Regions from separate parts of the Streptomyces drozdowiczii genome, predicted to be linked through region 1. Evidence: riboswitches for the same ligand, from Rfam matches in the RefSeq annotation. Region 1 holds a riboswitch; the other holds the start of a gene.
What was found. Region 1 has a riboswitch for S-adenosylmethionine ahead of NEH16_RS23430 (aminotransferase class V-fold PLP-dependent enzyme). Riboswitches for the same ligand answer to the same signal wherever they lie in the genome.

Region 1 (7,563 bases):
AACAGGCGACCGCCGCCATCGTCGTGTCCTATTACTGGCACTTCGTCGATGTCGTGTGGATCGGCCTCTTCGCCACGATCTACATGATCAAGTAACCGGGCCCGAGCCCGAACCACATCCAGCATCGACGCAGAAGATCCTGACACCGGGGTAATCCGTGAAAAAGCTCTCCGCACGACGACGCCATCCGTTGGCGGCGGTCGTCGTACTACTCCTCGCGCTGGCGGCCACCGGGGGGCTGTACGCCGCGTTCGCGCCCGCGAGTAAGGCGCAGGCCGACGACACCGCCCAGTCCCTCGCCATCAACGAGGGCAAGAAGCTGTACTCCGTCGGTTGCGCCAGCTGCCACGGAACCGGCGGTCAGGGCACCTCCGACGGGCCGCAGCTTGTCGGCGTGGGCTCCGCCGCCGTGGACTTCCAGGTCGGTACGGGCCGCATGCCCGCGCAGCAGCCGGGCGCCCAGGTACCGAAGAAGAAGGTCATCTACAGCCAGGCCGAGATCGACCAGCTCGCGGCCTACGTCGCGTCGCTCGGCGCCGGTCCGGTCGTCCCGACCAAGAGCCAGGTCAGCCCTGAGGGTGCGGACATCGCCAAGGGTGGCGACCTGTTCCGTACCAACTGCGCGCAGTGCCACAACTTCACCGGCAAGGGCGGCGCGCTGACGAACGGCAAGTACGCGCCGGACCTGGACGGCGTGAGCCCGAAGCACATCTACGAGGCCATGCTGACCGGCCCGCAGAGCATGCCGTCCTTCCCCGACTCGACGATGCCCGAGAAGCAGAAGCGGGACATCATCGCCTACGTCAAGACCGTGAACGGCTCCGAAGCCGAGTCCCCCGGCGGCCTCGCTCTCGGCGGCCTGGGTCCGGTCAGCGAGGGCCTGTTCGGCTGGATCTTCGGTCTGGGCGGTCTGATCGCAGTTGCCATTTGGGTCGCGGCCCACACCGCTAAGGCCAAGAAGTCATGAGTAGCCAAGAGATTCCAGAAGAGAACCTGCCCGACGAGCAGGCCGCCGCGCACGGCGCGGTAGAACCGGCGCACGACGACCCGTTCGCCGACCCGGGGCTGCCGGCCCACAAGCCGCGCATCCAGGACATCGACGAGCGGGCCGCGAAGCGCTCCGAGCGCACCGTCGCGACCATGTTCCTGTTGTCCATGCTGGCGACGGTGGGCTTCATCGCCTCCTACGTCATCTTCCCGGTCGACAAGATCGTCTTCATCTTCCCGTTCGGTCATGTCAGCGCGCTCAACTTCTCCCTGGGTCTGACTCTGGGGCTGGCGCTCTTCCTGATCGGCGCGGGCGCCGTCCACTGGGCGCGCACCCTGATGTCCGACGTCGAGGTCGCCGACGACCGGCACGCCATCGAGGCGACGCCCGAGGTCAAGGCGAAGGTCCTGTCGGACTTCGCGGACGGCGCCCGGGAGTCCGCGCTCGGCCGTCGCAAGCTGATCCGCAACACCATGTTCGGCGCGCTGGCCCTGGTGCCGCTCTCCGGCGTGATGCTGCTGCGCGACCTCGGTCCGCTGCCGGAGAAGAAGCTCCGCAAGACCCTGTGGGCCGAGGGCAAGCAGCTCGTCAACATGAACACGATGGAGCCGCTGCGTCCCGAGGACGTGGTCGTCGGTTCGCTGACCTTCGCCATGCCCGAGGGCCTGGAGGAGCACGACGAGGACTTCCAGACGCAGATCGCCAAGGCCGCCCTGATGATCATCCGCATCGAGCCGGACGACATCAAGGACAAGCGCGAGCGCGAGTGGGCGCACGAGGGCATCGTCGCCTTCTCGAAGATCTGCACGCACGTCGGCTGCCCGATCAGCCTGTACGAGCAGCAGACGCACCACGTGCTCTGCCCGTGCCACCAGTCCACCTTCGACCTCTCCGACGGCGCCCGCGTCATCTTCGGTCCGGCCGGCCACGCCCTCCCGCAGCTGCGGATCGGCGTGAACAGCGAGGGCAACCTCCAGGCGCTCGGTGACTTCGAAGAGCCCGTCGGTCCTGCATTCTGGGAGCGCGGATGAGTACTGCGACGAACACACCCGGCGCAGCGGCGCCGGGCAACCGCAAGGCGCCCGCCGGTGAGCGGGTGGCCGACTGGGCGGACGGCCGGCTGGGGATCTACTCCCTCGCCAAGGCCAACATGCGCAAGATCTTCCCGGACCACTGGTCCTTCATGCTCGGTGAGATCTGCCTCTACAGCTTCATCATCATCATCCTCACGGGTGTGTACCTGACGCTGTTCTTCCACCCGAGCATGAACGAGGTCGTCTACCACGGCCCGTACGAGCCCATGCAGGGCATCCGGATGTCGGAGGCGTACGCCTCGACGCTGGACATCAGCTTCGACGTCCGCGGTGGTCTGCTGGTCCGGCAGATCCACCACTGGGCCGCGGTCATCTTCCTGGCCGGCATGTTCGTGCACATGATGCGCGTCTTCTTCACCGGCGCGTACCGCAAGCCGCGCGAGATCAACTGGCTCTTCGGCTTCCTGCTGTTCGTCCTCGGCATGTTCACCGGTTTCACCGGTTACTCGCTGCCGGACGACCTGCTCTCCGGTACCGGTGTCCGCTTCACCCAGGGCGCGATCCTGTCGACGCCGATCGTCGGTACGTACATCTCGATGTTCCTGTTCGGCGGGGAGTTCCCCGGCGGCGACATCATCGCGAGGTTCTACTCGATCCACATCCTGCTGCTGCCGGGCATCATGCTCGGGCTCGTGGTCGGCCACCTCATCCTGGTCTTCTACCACAAGCACACCCAGTTCGCGGGTCCCGGCAAGACGAACAAGAACGTCGTCGGCATGCCCCTGCTGCCGGTGTACATGGCGAAGGCCGGCGGGTTCTTCTTCCTGGTCTTCGGCTTCATCGCGATCATCGCGGCGATCGCCTCGATCAACCCGATCTGGGCACTCGGCCCGTACCGCCCCGACCAGGTGTCCACGGGCGCCCAGCCGGACTGGTACATGGGCTTCGCCGAAGGCTTCGTCCGTGTGATGCCGGGCTGGGAGATCAACCTCTGGGGCCACACGCTGGTCCTGGGTGTCTTCATCCCGCTCGTCCTGTTCGGTGTGGTGCTCGGTGCGCTGGCCCTGTGGCCGTTCATCGAGTCCTGGATCACCGGCGACAAGCGCGAGCACCACATCCTGGACAAGCCGCGCAACGCGCCGACCCGGACGGCCCTGGGCGTCGCCTGGGTGACGATCTACTTCGTCATGCTGATCGGCGGCGGCAACGACATCTGGGCGACGCACTTCAGCCTCTCGCTCAACTCGATCAGCTGGTTCGTCCGTATCGCCTTCTTCGTCGGCCCGGTCATCGCGTTCGTCGCGACCCGGCGGATCTGCCTCGGCCTCCAGCGCCGCGACAAGGAGAAGGTGCTGCACGGCCGCGAGTCGGGTCTCATCAAGCGCCTGCCGCACGGTGAGTTCGTCGAGGTGCACGAGCCGCTGTCGCCGGAGGCCCGGTACGCGCTCACCGCGCACGAGCAGTACAAGCCGCTCGAGATCGGCCCGACGGTCGACGAGAACGGGGTCGAGCGCAAGGTCTCCAGGATCACCAAGGTCCGGGCGCGGCTCAGCAAGAGCCTGTACGGCGAGAGCAGCCAGATCGCCAAGCCCACCGCCGAGGAGTACAAGGAGATCACCAGCGGCCACGGCCACCACTGATCACCCGTTCTGATCGCCACGGCGAGAGCCCCGTCCATTCGCTGGACGGGGCTCTTTGCCGTCCCCGGGGGCTCGATAGGGTGGAGCCGATCCCTTATCGGCTGTGGACCCCAGGAGCGGACCATGAACGTTGTGACCCCGGACGGCGGCGACAGCGTGGCGGCCTTCTCCTGGCCCGGCGTGCTGACCCCCCTGCTGCGCGGCGAGGACCTGGACTCCGACGCCACCGCGTGGGCCATGGACCGCATCATGAGCGGCGAGGCGACCGACGTGCAGATCGCCGGATTCGCGGTCGCCCTGCGTGCCAAGGGAGAGACGGTCACCGAGGTCTCCGGCCTGGTCCGCGCGATGTACGAGCACGCGACGACCATCGAGGTCCCCGGCCGCACCGTCGACATCGTCGGCACCGGCGGCGACATGGCCAAGACCGTCAACATCTCCACGATGTCCGCGATCGTCGTGGCCGGCACCGGCGCGAAGGTCGTCAAGCACGGCAGCCGCGCCTCCTCGTCGGCCAGCGGCTCGTCCGACGTGCTCGGGAAGCTCGGCGTCAACCTGGAGCTGACTCCCCGGCGCGTAGTGGAGGTGGCCGAGGAGGCGGGCATCACCTTCTGCTTCGCGGTGAAGTTCCACCCCGCCCTGCGCCACGCGGCCAAGGCGCGTGCGGAGCTGGGCGCGCCCACCACGTTCAACATCCTGGGCCCGCTCACCAACCCGGCCCGGGTGCGCTCCCAGGCGATCGGGGTGGCCGATCCGCGGATGGCCCCCATCGTCGCGGGCGTCCTCGCCGAGCGCGGCAACTCCGCCCTGGTCTTCCGGGGCGACGACGGCCTGGACGAGCTGACCACCACGGCGACCTCGCGGGTCTGGGTGGCCCGGGACGGCGTGGTCCGCGAGGAGACCTTCGACCCACGCGACGTGGGCGTCGAGCTGGTCCCGGTGGAGGCGCTGCGCGGCGCCGACGCCTCGTACAACGCGGATGTGGCGCGCCGGCTGCTGGCCGGGGAGACCGGTCCGGTACGGGACGCCGTACTGCTCAACTCGGCGGCGGCGCTGGTCGCGCTGGACCCGGGCGAGGGGCCGCTGACCGAGCAGATCCGGGCCGGTATGGCGAAGGCCGCCGAGTCCATCGACTCGGGTGCGGCCGGGCGGGCGCTGGAGAGATGGGTCGTCGCCAGCAACGCGTGAGCGCGTCGATGTGAGGCGGGGCGCAGTCCGGATCGCGGACTGCGCCTTGCGCGTTCCCGTACGTATGGCAAGATGCTGCGCAGGTCATGAGTGACAGCGACTACGGCCCCGGCCCGCTGTCCGGCAACCCTCCGTCCGTGGCGGGGTGCCCCGGGTGAAGACCAGGCCGCAGGCAGCGAGGTCTGCGGCAAGCGCGGACCCCTCGACGTCGCGTGACGTCCACCCGTGGGGTCCTTGGTCCTCAGGGAGCCTCTTGTGAGCAAGCGAATGCGTTAGGGCCTCAGGCCCTGTTCCGCACACCCCCTCTTTCTTTCACTCCGTGCTGCCGCGTCTCTGCCGGCACGCGGAATTCGCCTGCCTGTTACGGGAGTTCGCCATGTCTGTCTCCACCGCTGCCGCCGACCAGTCGCTCTGTGCCCCGCTGCCGGTTCTGGGCGAGGACGTCCTCGTCCCGCTGGTCACCGGTGGGGAGGTCGGCTACGCGGCCCTGGACTACGCGGCGAGCGCCCCGGCCCTGAAGCGGGTCTGGGACGACGTGGCCGCCTACGCCCCGTACTACGGCAGCGTGCACCGGGGCGCCGGGTACCTCTCGCAGCTGTCCACGGACCTCTTCGAGTCCAGCCGGGCCACCGTGGCGGAGTTCCTGGGCTGCCGCCCCGAGGACCAGGTGGTCTTCACCCGGTCCACCACGGACTCGCTGAACCTGCTGGCCGCCGCGCTGCCCGCCGACTGCCAGGTCTTCGTCTTCGAGACCGAGCACCACGCCTCGCTGCTGCCCTGGCGCGACGCCCACGTCACCTACCTGAACGCCCCGCGCACCCCCGCCGAGGCCGTCGCCACGCTGGAGGCGGCCCTCGCCGGCCGTGAGCCCCACGGCCCCGCCCTGGTCTGCGTCACCGGCGCCTCCAACGTGACCGGCGAGCTGTGGCCCGTACGGGAGCTGGCCGCCGCCGCGCACGCCCACGGCGCCCGGATCGTCCTGGACGCCGCCCAGCTCGCCCCGCACCACCCCGTGGACATCGCCGAGCTGGACGTCGACTGGGTCGCCTTCTCCGGGCACAAGCTGTACGCCCCGTTCGGCTCGGGCGTCCTGGCCGGCCGGGCCGACTGGCTGCGCGAGGCCGAGCCGTACCTGGCCGGCGGCGGCGCGTCCCGCACGGTGGCCCGGCGCGCGGACGGCGGCGTGGACGTCGAGTGGCACACCACGGCCGCCCGGCACGAGGCCGGCTCGCCCAACGTCATCGGCGTCTACTCCATCGCCTCCGCCTGCAAGGCGCTCACCGAGGCCGGATTCGACCGGCTGGTCGCCCGCGAGCAGCACCTCGTCGCCGAGGTCCTGACGGGTCTTGCCGAGGTCCCCGAGGTGAAGGTGCTCTCGCTGTTCGGCGACGAGGCGCCGAGGGTCGGCGTAATCTCGTTCGTGGTGGAGGGCTGGAACAGCTCCCACTTCGCCGCCGCCCTCTCCGCCGAGTACGGCATCGGGGTGCGCGACGGCCTCTTCTGCGCGCACCCGCTCGTGCGCACCCTGCTCGGCAGCGACCCGGGCGAGGCGGGGGAGTGCGGCGCGCCCGAGGCGGAGCCGGGGGAGCGGTCCCTGAACGCGATCCGGGTCAGCTTCGGCGCCGGGACCCCGGACGAGCACGTCGAGCGCTTCCTGCGCGCGGTCCGGGAGCTGGTGAGCGACGGGGCACGCTGGAAGTACCGCACCGAGGACGGCCGCTGCGTGCCGGACCGGGGCGCCGCCCAGATCTGAGGGCCGGGCGGCGCGAGCCCTAGGCGTCCAGGCCGATGGAGAACGCGGCCTCCAGGTCGTGCTGCGAGTACGTGCGGAAGGCGACGTGGGTGTCGGTCGCCTCGACGCCCGGGATCTTGCTGATCCGGCCGGGGATGACCTCGGCCAGGTCGTCGTGCTTGGCCACCCGGACCATGGCGATCAGGTCGTAGGTGCCGGTGACCGAGAAGACCTCGCTGACGCTGTCCAGCGCGGCGATGGCCTCGGCGATCTCGGGAATCCGGTCCACGCTGGTTTTGATGAGCACGATCGCGGTGATCACGGCTGTGTTTCTCCCTCGGTGGCCGTGGCTGGAGCTTTCACTCTAGGGCCTCCGCCGTCGCGCCTGTAGCGGCCCCAGGCGTACAGGAAGCCGGTCGCGAAGCCGACGACGTGGGCCAGGTACGCCACGCCCGGGCCGCTCCCCGCGCCCTCGGCGGCCAGCCACTGGAGCACGAACCAGAAGATCAGCACCACCCACGCGGGAAAGCGCAGCGGCAGGAACAGCAGGAACGGGAAGACGCTGGTCACCCGGGCCCGGGGAAGAGGTAGAGGAACGCCCCGAGCACCGCCGAGATCGCCCCCGAAGCGCCGACGAGCGTCTGGTCGGACGTGGCGTGCGCGGCGGCGTACGCGAGCAGCGCGAGGTAGCCGCAGCCCAGGTAGAACAGGGCGAACTCGGTGTGCCCCATGCGTTCCTCGGCCATCGCGCCGAACACGTAGAGGAACAGCATGTTCCCCAGCAGGTGCAGCCAGCTGCCGTGCACGAACAGCGCGGTGAACGGGGTGAACAGCGCGTGCGCCGAGCCGTCCCACAGCTCGCTCGGGATCACACCCCACCGCTCGAAGTAGCCCGCCTGCGCGGCGAGCAGCGCGTCGGCCCCGCCGCGCACCGGGACGAAGCCGGAGAGCGGGCTGATCACGAAGACCGCGCAGCACAGG
Region 2 (7,563 bases), 2.0 Mb from region 1:
ATCGAGTTCGCCGACATGTACGACCTGCTGCCGCCCACGAACAGCGCGTCCGCGGCGATGGAGGACGACGCGAAGTACAAGCCGCTGCACCAGTTCCTGGCGGCGCTGCCGGAGTCGGAGTTCTACCCGTTCGGCAAGACGTCCTGGGCGGCGGCGAGCGAGTCGATCAAGGAGAACATCGGCAAGGCGGTCGAGCCGGGGGGCAGCCCGCGGAGCGTGCTGGAGCGGATAGCGCGGGATGCGACGCAGGCGGAGGCGGCGGAGTAGCCTCCGCGTTCCGTGGGGGTGGGGCGCGCCATATATTGGCTGATATGACCGCCCACCCCCGAATGGCCCCGCCGAGTCCGCGCCGCTCTCCGACCGCGACCGCGCGGTCCTCGCGGTGGAGCGGCAGTCGTGGGCGGGGGCGGGGGCGAAGGAGCGGGCGATCCGGGAGCGGCTGGGGCTGTCGCCGACGCGGTATTACCAGCTGCTGAATGCGTTGCTGGATGATCGGCGGGCGCTGGAGGAGGACCCGGTGACGGTAAACCGCCTTCGCCGCGTGCGGGACGCTCGGCGCGGACGGCGGTAACCGGGGCTCCGCCCCGGACCCCGCGCCTCAAACGCCGGCGAGGCTGGATAGTGCGGCGGCGAAATCAAGCCCCTGCGGCGATTGAGCAGCGGGGGTGCGGGGGCAGCGCCCCGCATCGGGGACGCGCGGGGATACGCTCAAGCGCATGCGCACCCCACAGACACCCGCCGGCCGCACCGGCCTCGACGCCATCCTCGCCCGGCCGGCCGAGGCCCTGGTCGCGCTCGACTTCGACGGAACGCTGGCGGACATCGTGCCGGACCCGGAACAGGCGCGCGCACACCCCGGTGCCGTGGCGGCGCTCGCCGCCCTCGCGCCGAAGGTCGCGGCCGTGGCCGTGATCACCGGGCGCCCCGCCGACGTCGCCGTGCGGTTTGCCGGGGTCGCCGGGGTGGAAGGGCTCGACCACCTCGTCGTGCTCGGGCACTACGGCGCCGAGCGCTGGGACGCCGTGACCGGAGCCGTGCACGCCCCCGAACCGCACCCGGGCGTCGCGGCCGTGCGCGCCGAACTCCCCGGCGTATTGGGGGAGTACGAGACCTGGACCGAGGACAAGGGCCACGCCCTCGCCGTGCACACCCGCCGCGCCGCCGACCCGCAGGCCGCGTTCGACGCGCTGCGCGGGCCCCTCGGCGAGCTGGCCGCGCGCCACGGGCTGATCGTCGAACCGGGGCGGCTGGTCCTGGAGTTGCGCCCGCCGGGCATGGACAAGGGCGTCGCGCTCACCGAGTACGTGCGCGAGATCGGCGCCACGTCCGTGCTGTACGCGGGCGACGACCTGGGCGACCTCGCCGCGTACGCGGCCGTGGAGAAGCTGCGGGTACAGGACGAGGACGCCGTCCCGGGTCTGCTCATCTGCAGCGGCGCCGAGGTGCCGGAGCTCGCCGCCCGCGCCGACCTGGCCCTGTCCGGGCCCGGCGAGGTCGTCGCGTACCTGCGGGGCCTCGCCGACCGGCTCGCGTAAGGCCCTGGCCTAGTCGCGCCGCAGCGCGTCCAGCTGGTCCAGGAACCACTGCTGCGGGGGCAGCGCGGTGGCCGCCTCGGCCAGGCGTTCCGTGCGGGCGGCCCGGACGTCGTCCGGGAGCGTCAGCGCCTCGTGCAGCGCGTCGGCCGTGGCGGAGACGTCGTACGGGTTGACCGTGAACGCGTGCTCGCCCAGCTCCTCGTACGCACCGGCCTCCCGCGAGAGGACCAGCGCGCAGCCCTCGTCGGAGACGACCGGGACCTCCTTGGCGACCAGGTTCATGCCGTCCCGGATCGGGTTGACGAGGGCCACGTCGGCCAGCCGGTACGCGGCGAGCGAGCGGGCGAAGTCGTCCTTGACGTGCAGGACGACCGGGGTCCAGTCGGCCGTGCCGTACGTCTTGTTGATCGCGTCGGCGACCTGCTGGACCTCCGCGGTGTACTCCCGGTAGACCGCGAGGTCCTGGCGCGAGGGGTAGGCGAAGGCGACGTGCACGACGCGTTCGCGCCACTCGGGGCGCTCGTCCAGGAGCGTGCGGTAGGCGTGGAGGCCCCGGACGATGTTCTTGGACAGCTCCGTGCGGTCGACCCGGACGACGGTCTTCCGGTCGGGCCCGATCTGCTCGCGGAGGGCCGCCATCCGCTCGTCCACGTCCGCCTCGTGCGACCGGCTCCGCAGGAAGCCGGCGTCGGCGCCCAGGCCGTGGACGCCGATGCGGGTGCGGCCCGTGCCGCCCAGGATCTCCGTACAGCAGCCGATGAAGGCGTCCGCCCAGCGGCGGGTCAGGAAGGCGGCGCGGTCGGCGCCGAGGATGCCGCGCAGCAGCTGCTCGGCGATGTCGTCGGGGAGCAGCCGGAAGTAGTCGACGGGCGCCCACGGGGTGTGCGAGAAGTGGCCGATCCGCAGGTCGGGGCGGAGCTCGCGGAGCATGCCGGGCACCAGCGAGAGGTGGTAGTCCTGCACCAGGACGGCCGCGCCCTCGCCCGCCTCCTCGGCCAGCGCCTCGGCGAAGGCCCGGTTGTACGTCTCGAAGGAGGCCCACTGCCTGCGGAACTCCGCGTCGAAGACGGGCTCGACGGGCGTCTGGTACAGCATGTGGTGGACGAACCACAGCACGGAGTTGGCGATGCCGTTGTACGCGTCGGCGTGCACCGCGGCGTCGATGTCGAGCATCCGGACACCCGGCTCGCCGACGCCCCGGCGCACCGCCTCGCGGTCGCCGTCGCCGAGGGCGGCGCAGACCCACATCTTGTCGTCGACGGCGCTGAGGCCGGAGACGAGTCCGCCTCCGCCCCGTTTCGCTTCGAGGGTGCCGTCGTCGCCCAGGGCGTACGAGATGGGGCCGCGGTTGGAAGCGACGAGGACCTGGGCGGCGGACGAGGGGGCGTGCTCGGAGACCATGGCCGGAATCTAGCCCGAACCCGATCCGTCCAAACGTACGAAGTCGGACCGCGTGGGGTCGTGATCAGGCCGCGTGGCGTGCCACGTACTCCTCGATCTCGCACATGGGCGGCCTCTCCTGCGTGTCGACGGGGTACGTGCGGGGAACGAACCCGCCCGGTCCGCGTTCGTACTGGGTCAGCGAGGGGCGCACCAGATGGCCCCGGGAGAGCCGCACCTGCGCGGTGCGGTAGATCGCGGCGGCCATCCGGCCGAGCGCCCGGCCGTCCTGGTGGCGGTGGACGCGGACGCCGACGTCGACCTGGGCGAGGGCGTCGAGGCCCACGGTGTGCAGCGCGTCCACGAGCAGGCCGAGCTCGACCCCGTAACCGACCGGGAACGGCAGCCGCTCCAGGAGCGAGCGGCGTACGGCGTACTCGCCGCCCAGCGGCTGCACGAAGCCCGCGAGGAGCGGCCAGTGCAGGTTCAGCAGCGGCCGGGCCACCAGTTCGGTCACGCGGCCGCCCTGGCCGGGCGCCTCGCCGAGCGGCCGGTCGTACATCGCCTTGACGAACTGCACCTCGGGGTGGGCGAGCAGCGGACCGACGATCCCGGAGACGAAGTCGGCCGAGAAGTCCTGGAGGTCCGCGTCGATGAAGCACACGATGTCGCCGCTGGTCACCAGGAGCGACCGCCACAGCACCTCGCCCTTGCCGGGTACGGCCGGGAGGCGGGGCAGGATCGCGTCGCGGTGGACCACCCGGGCGCCCGCGCGGCGGGCGACCTCGGCGGTGGCGTCCGTGGAGCCCGAGTCGATCACGACCAGCTCGTCCACCAGCGGAACGCGCTCCATCAGCTCGCGCCGGATCGTCGCGACGATGTCGCCGACGGTCGCGGCCTCGTTGAGGGCCGGTAGAACGACGCTCACGCCCGTACCGCCGGCGGCGGCCCGCACACTGTCCGGCGGGTGGTCGGCGGCCGACCAGGAACGCCTGGTCAGCCAGCGTTCGACCTCTTCGAGCACGGTCGATACTCCCTGTATGTGATCCATCTCGCGGTACGGACGGCTATCTCACCCGTCCGGTCCTTCGGTTACAGTCTTGAACAACGCGGACGGCCATCGCATGCCGGGGTCGGTCCGCCGACAAACGCACGGATCCATGATCCGTTGCCACAGCGCTCATCCAGAGGGACAGAGGGAACGGCCCGTTGAAGTCCCGGCAACCCTCCTGCCGACCGCGAGGTCAGGTGGGGAAGGTGCCAATTCCGTCTCGCGGCGAAACGCGCCGTGAGGAAGATGAGGAGAAAGGGCCTCGCCATCATGGCTGTTGAAACCGTCGCAGCACACACCGAATCTTCCGTGGACCTCGGTCCCGCCGCGGCTCTTTCCTGCCGCGAATGCGGTGAGCGGTTCGCACTCGGCCCCATTTTCGCCTGCGCGTCCTGTTTCGGGCCGCTCGAAGTGGCGTACGACCTGCCGAGCGGCTCCCCCGATGAGCTGAAGAAGCGCATCGAGGCCGGCCCGAACAGCATCTGGCGTTACGCGCCGCTGCTGCCGGTGCCCGCCGATGTGGCCGACAAGCCCAATCTCAACCCCGGCTTCACCAAGCTGGTCAAGGCCGACAACCTCGCCCGCGAGCTGGGTGTGACCGGCGGCCTGTACGTGAAGGACGACTCCGGCAACCCGACGCACTCCTTCAAGGACCGCGTCGTCGCCATCGCCGTCGAGGCCGCCCGTGCCTTCGGCTTCACCACGCTCTCCTGCTCCTCGACCGGCAACCTCGCCGGTGCGGTCGGCGCCGCCGCCTCGCGGGCCGGCCTGCGCTCCTGCGTGTTCATCCCGCACGACCTGGAGCAGGGCAAGGTCGTCATGGCCGCGGTGTACGGCGGTGAGCTGGTCGGCATCGAGGGCAATTACGACGACGTCAACCGCTTCTGCTCCGAGCTCATCGGCGACCCGCTCGGCGAGGGCTGGGGGTTCGTCAACGTAAACTTGCGTCCGTACTACGGTGAGGGCTCGAAGACGCTCGCGTACGAGATCTGCGAGCAGCTCGGCTGGCAGCTGCCCGACCAGATCGTCATCCCGATCGCGTCCGGCTCGCAGCTCACGAAGATCGACAAGGGCCTCCAGGAGCTGATCAAGCTCGGCCTGGTCGAGGACAAGCCGTACAAGATCTTCGGCGCCCAGGCCGAGGGCTGCTCCCCGGTCTCCACCGCCTTCAAGGCCGGTCACGACGTGGTCCGCCCGCAGAAGCCGAACACGATCGCCAAGTCCCTCGCGATCGGCAACCCGGCCGACGGCCCGTATGTCCTGGACATCGCCCGCCGCACCGGCGGTGCCGTCGAGGACGTCAACGACGAGCAGGTCGTGGACGCGATCAAGCTGCTGGCCCGCACCGAGGGCATCTTCGCCGAGACGGCGGGCGGGGTGACGGTCGGCGTGACGAAGAAGCTGATCGACGCCGGTCTGCTCGACCCGGCGCTCACCACCGTCGTCCTGAACACGGGTGACGGCCTCAAGACGCTGGACGCGGTGGCCGACACCTCGCAGGCGACCGCCACGATCCGCCCGAGCCTGGACGCCTTCCGCGCCGCCGGACTCGCCACCAGCTGACCACCCGAGACTTCCAGGAAGGCACCGCCATGAGCGTCAAGGTCCGCATTCCCACCATCCTCCGCACCTACACCGGCGGCCAGGCCGAGGTTCCGGCCGAGGGCGCGACCCTCTCCGAGGTCATCGCCTCGCTGGAGAAGGACCACCCGGGCATCGCCGCCCGCGTGCTGGACGACCAGGGCAAGCTGCGCCGCTTCGTCAACGTGTACGTCAACGACGACGACGTGCGCTTTGAAGGCGGCCTCGACGCGGCGACCCCGGACGGTGCCGGCGTCTCGATCATCCCCGCCGTGGCCGGCGGCTGCTGAGCCTTGGCTCCGCCCAAGGCTCCGTAGCGTCACCGCGATTGCCCCCTCCGCGAGAGAAGCGGAGGGGGCAATTCTGCATGGTTGAGCGGGGTAGAGTGTGGGAAGTCCCCTTCGCTGCCCGTGCCCCTCGCATATGAGAATGCGCCGCGCCACGATCAGAAGCAGCCAATGTGCCTGTGCCTCTTGCGCCTTAAGTCGCCTTTGCCGGGCCCGACTTGCCCCGCAACCTCATGAATTCCTCATATTCGGGCGATCGGTGCCGCCCAGAATTGTCGTCCAATTGACCTGTTGCAGAGGGCAGTTGGGCAGATACATTCAGCCGCGGTCGACGCGCTTCGGCGCACACACGTTACAGGGGAGTTAGGCATGGCTCAGGGCACCGTCAAGTGGTTCAACGCGGAGAAGGGGTACGGCTTCATCGCGGTCGACGGTGGTGCGGATGTATTCGTCCACTACAGCGCGATCCAGATGGACGGTTACCGCACCCTCGAAGAAGGTCAGCGGGTCGAGTTCGAGATCTCGCAGGGCCAGAAGGGGCCGCAGGCGGACATGGTCAAGCTCGCCGTCGGCTGAGCCCGGCACGGCACGTCGGCCGCGACGCCACGCACGTACGAGGGGTCCGTACCTAGGGGTACGGGCCCTTCGCGTGTCCGGGGTCGGTCGAGTGTCGCCGGGGTTGTCCACACTCCGGCCGGGGGCGCTTGCACTCTCGGGGGTCGAGTGCTAATCATTGGGCTTAGCACTCTCCAGGTGAGAGTGACAGAATTTTGGACCGGGCCGGTGAGGCCCGCACGCCGGGCGGGGAAGGAACCGCAAGGCACGCAGGCCGTCCGTCGCGGGCGCCACTCGGTCCGGAGCAATCCACCCCTGTCCGGGAGGACCACTTCACATGGCCAAGATCATCGCGTTCGACGAGGAGGCCCGGCGCGGTCTCGAGCGCGGCATGAACCAGCTCGCCGACGCCGTCAAGGTCACCCTTGGCCCCAAGGGTCGCAACGTCGTCCTCGAGAAGAAGTGGGGCGCCCCCACGATCACCAACGATGGTGTGTCCATCGCCAAGGAGATCGAGCTGGAGGACCCGTACGAGAAGATCGGTGCGGAGCTGGTCAAGGAGGTCGCCAAGAAGACGGACGACGTCGCCGGCGACGGTACGACCACCGCCACCGTTCTCGCCCAGGCGCTCGTCCGCGAGGGCCTGCGCAACGTGGCCGCGGGTGCGAACCCGATGGCTCTCAAGCGGGGCATCGAGAAGGCCGTCGAGGCCGTCTCCGCCGCCCTCCTGGAGCAGGCCAAGGACGTGGAGACCAAGGAGCAGATCGCTTCGACCGCCTCCATCTCCGCCGCCGACACCCAGATCGGCGAGCTCATCGCCGAGGCCATGGACAAGGTCGGCAAGGAAGGCGTCATCACCGTCGAGGAGTCCCAGACCTTCGGTCTGGAGCTGGAGCTCACCGAGGGTATGCGCTTCGACAAGGGCTACATCTCGGCGTACTTCGCCACCGACATGGAGCGCATGGAGTCGTCCCTGGACGACCCGTACATCCTGATCGTCAACTCCAAGGTCAGCAACGTGAAGGACCTCCTTCCGCTGCTGGAGAAGGTCATGCAGTCCGGCAAGCCGCTGCTGATCATCGCCGAGGACGTCGAGGGCGAGGCCCTGTCGACCCTGGTCGTCAACAAGATCCGCGGCACCTTCAAGTCCGTCGCCGTCAAGGCCCCGGGCTTC

Region 2: it holds a riboswitch for S-adenosylmethionine, as region 1 does, so the genes downstream of both, thrC (threonine synthase) here and NEH16_RS23430 (aminotransferase class V-fold PLP-dependent enzyme) in region 1, are expected to answer to the same signal.

What each region holds. Positions count from the first base shown of each region.
Region 1 is NZ_CP098740.1:5,150,878-5,158,440, forward strand. It holds gene ctaE (aa3-type cytochrome oxidase subunit III) at 1-95, shown strand, start outside; gene qcrC (cytochrome bc1 complex diheme cytochrome c subunit) at 158-967, shown strand; gene qcrA (cytochrome bc1 complex Rieske iron-sulfur subunit) at 964-2,019, shown strand; gene qcrB (cytochrome bc1 complex cytochrome b subunit) at 2,016-3,662, shown strand; gene trpD (anthranilate phosphoribosyltransferase) at 3,786-4,850, shown strand; SAM riboswitch class IV at 4,933-5,050, shown strand; gene NEH16_RS23430 (aminotransferase class V-fold PLP-dependent enzyme) at 5,227-6,603, shown strand; gene NEH16_RS23435 (Lrp/AsnC family transcriptional regulator) at 6,623-6,904, opposite strand; partial or broken gene NEH16_RS23440 (rhomboid family intramembrane serine protease) at 6,901-7,563, opposite strand, start outside.
Region 2 is NZ_CP098740.1:3,155,019-3,162,581, reverse strand. It holds gene NEH16_RS14275 (ABC transporter substrate-binding protein) at 1-267, shown strand, start outside; gene NEH16_RS14270 (DUF3263 domain-containing protein) at 383-571, shown strand; gene otsB (trehalose-phosphatase) at 717-1,535, shown strand; gene NEH16_RS14260 (alpha,alpha-trehalose-phosphate synthase (UDP-forming)) at 1,545-2,936, opposite strand; gene NEH16_RS14255 (glucosyl-3-phosphoglycerate synthase) at 3,001-3,939, opposite strand; SAM riboswitch class I at 4,093-4,219, shown strand; gene thrC (threonine synthase) at 4,237-5,529, shown strand; gene NEH16_RS14245 (MoaD/ThiS family protein) at 5,559-5,837, shown strand; gene NEH16_RS14240 (cold-shock protein) at 6,204-6,410, shown strand; gene groL (chaperonin GroEL) at 6,727-7,563, shown strand, end outside.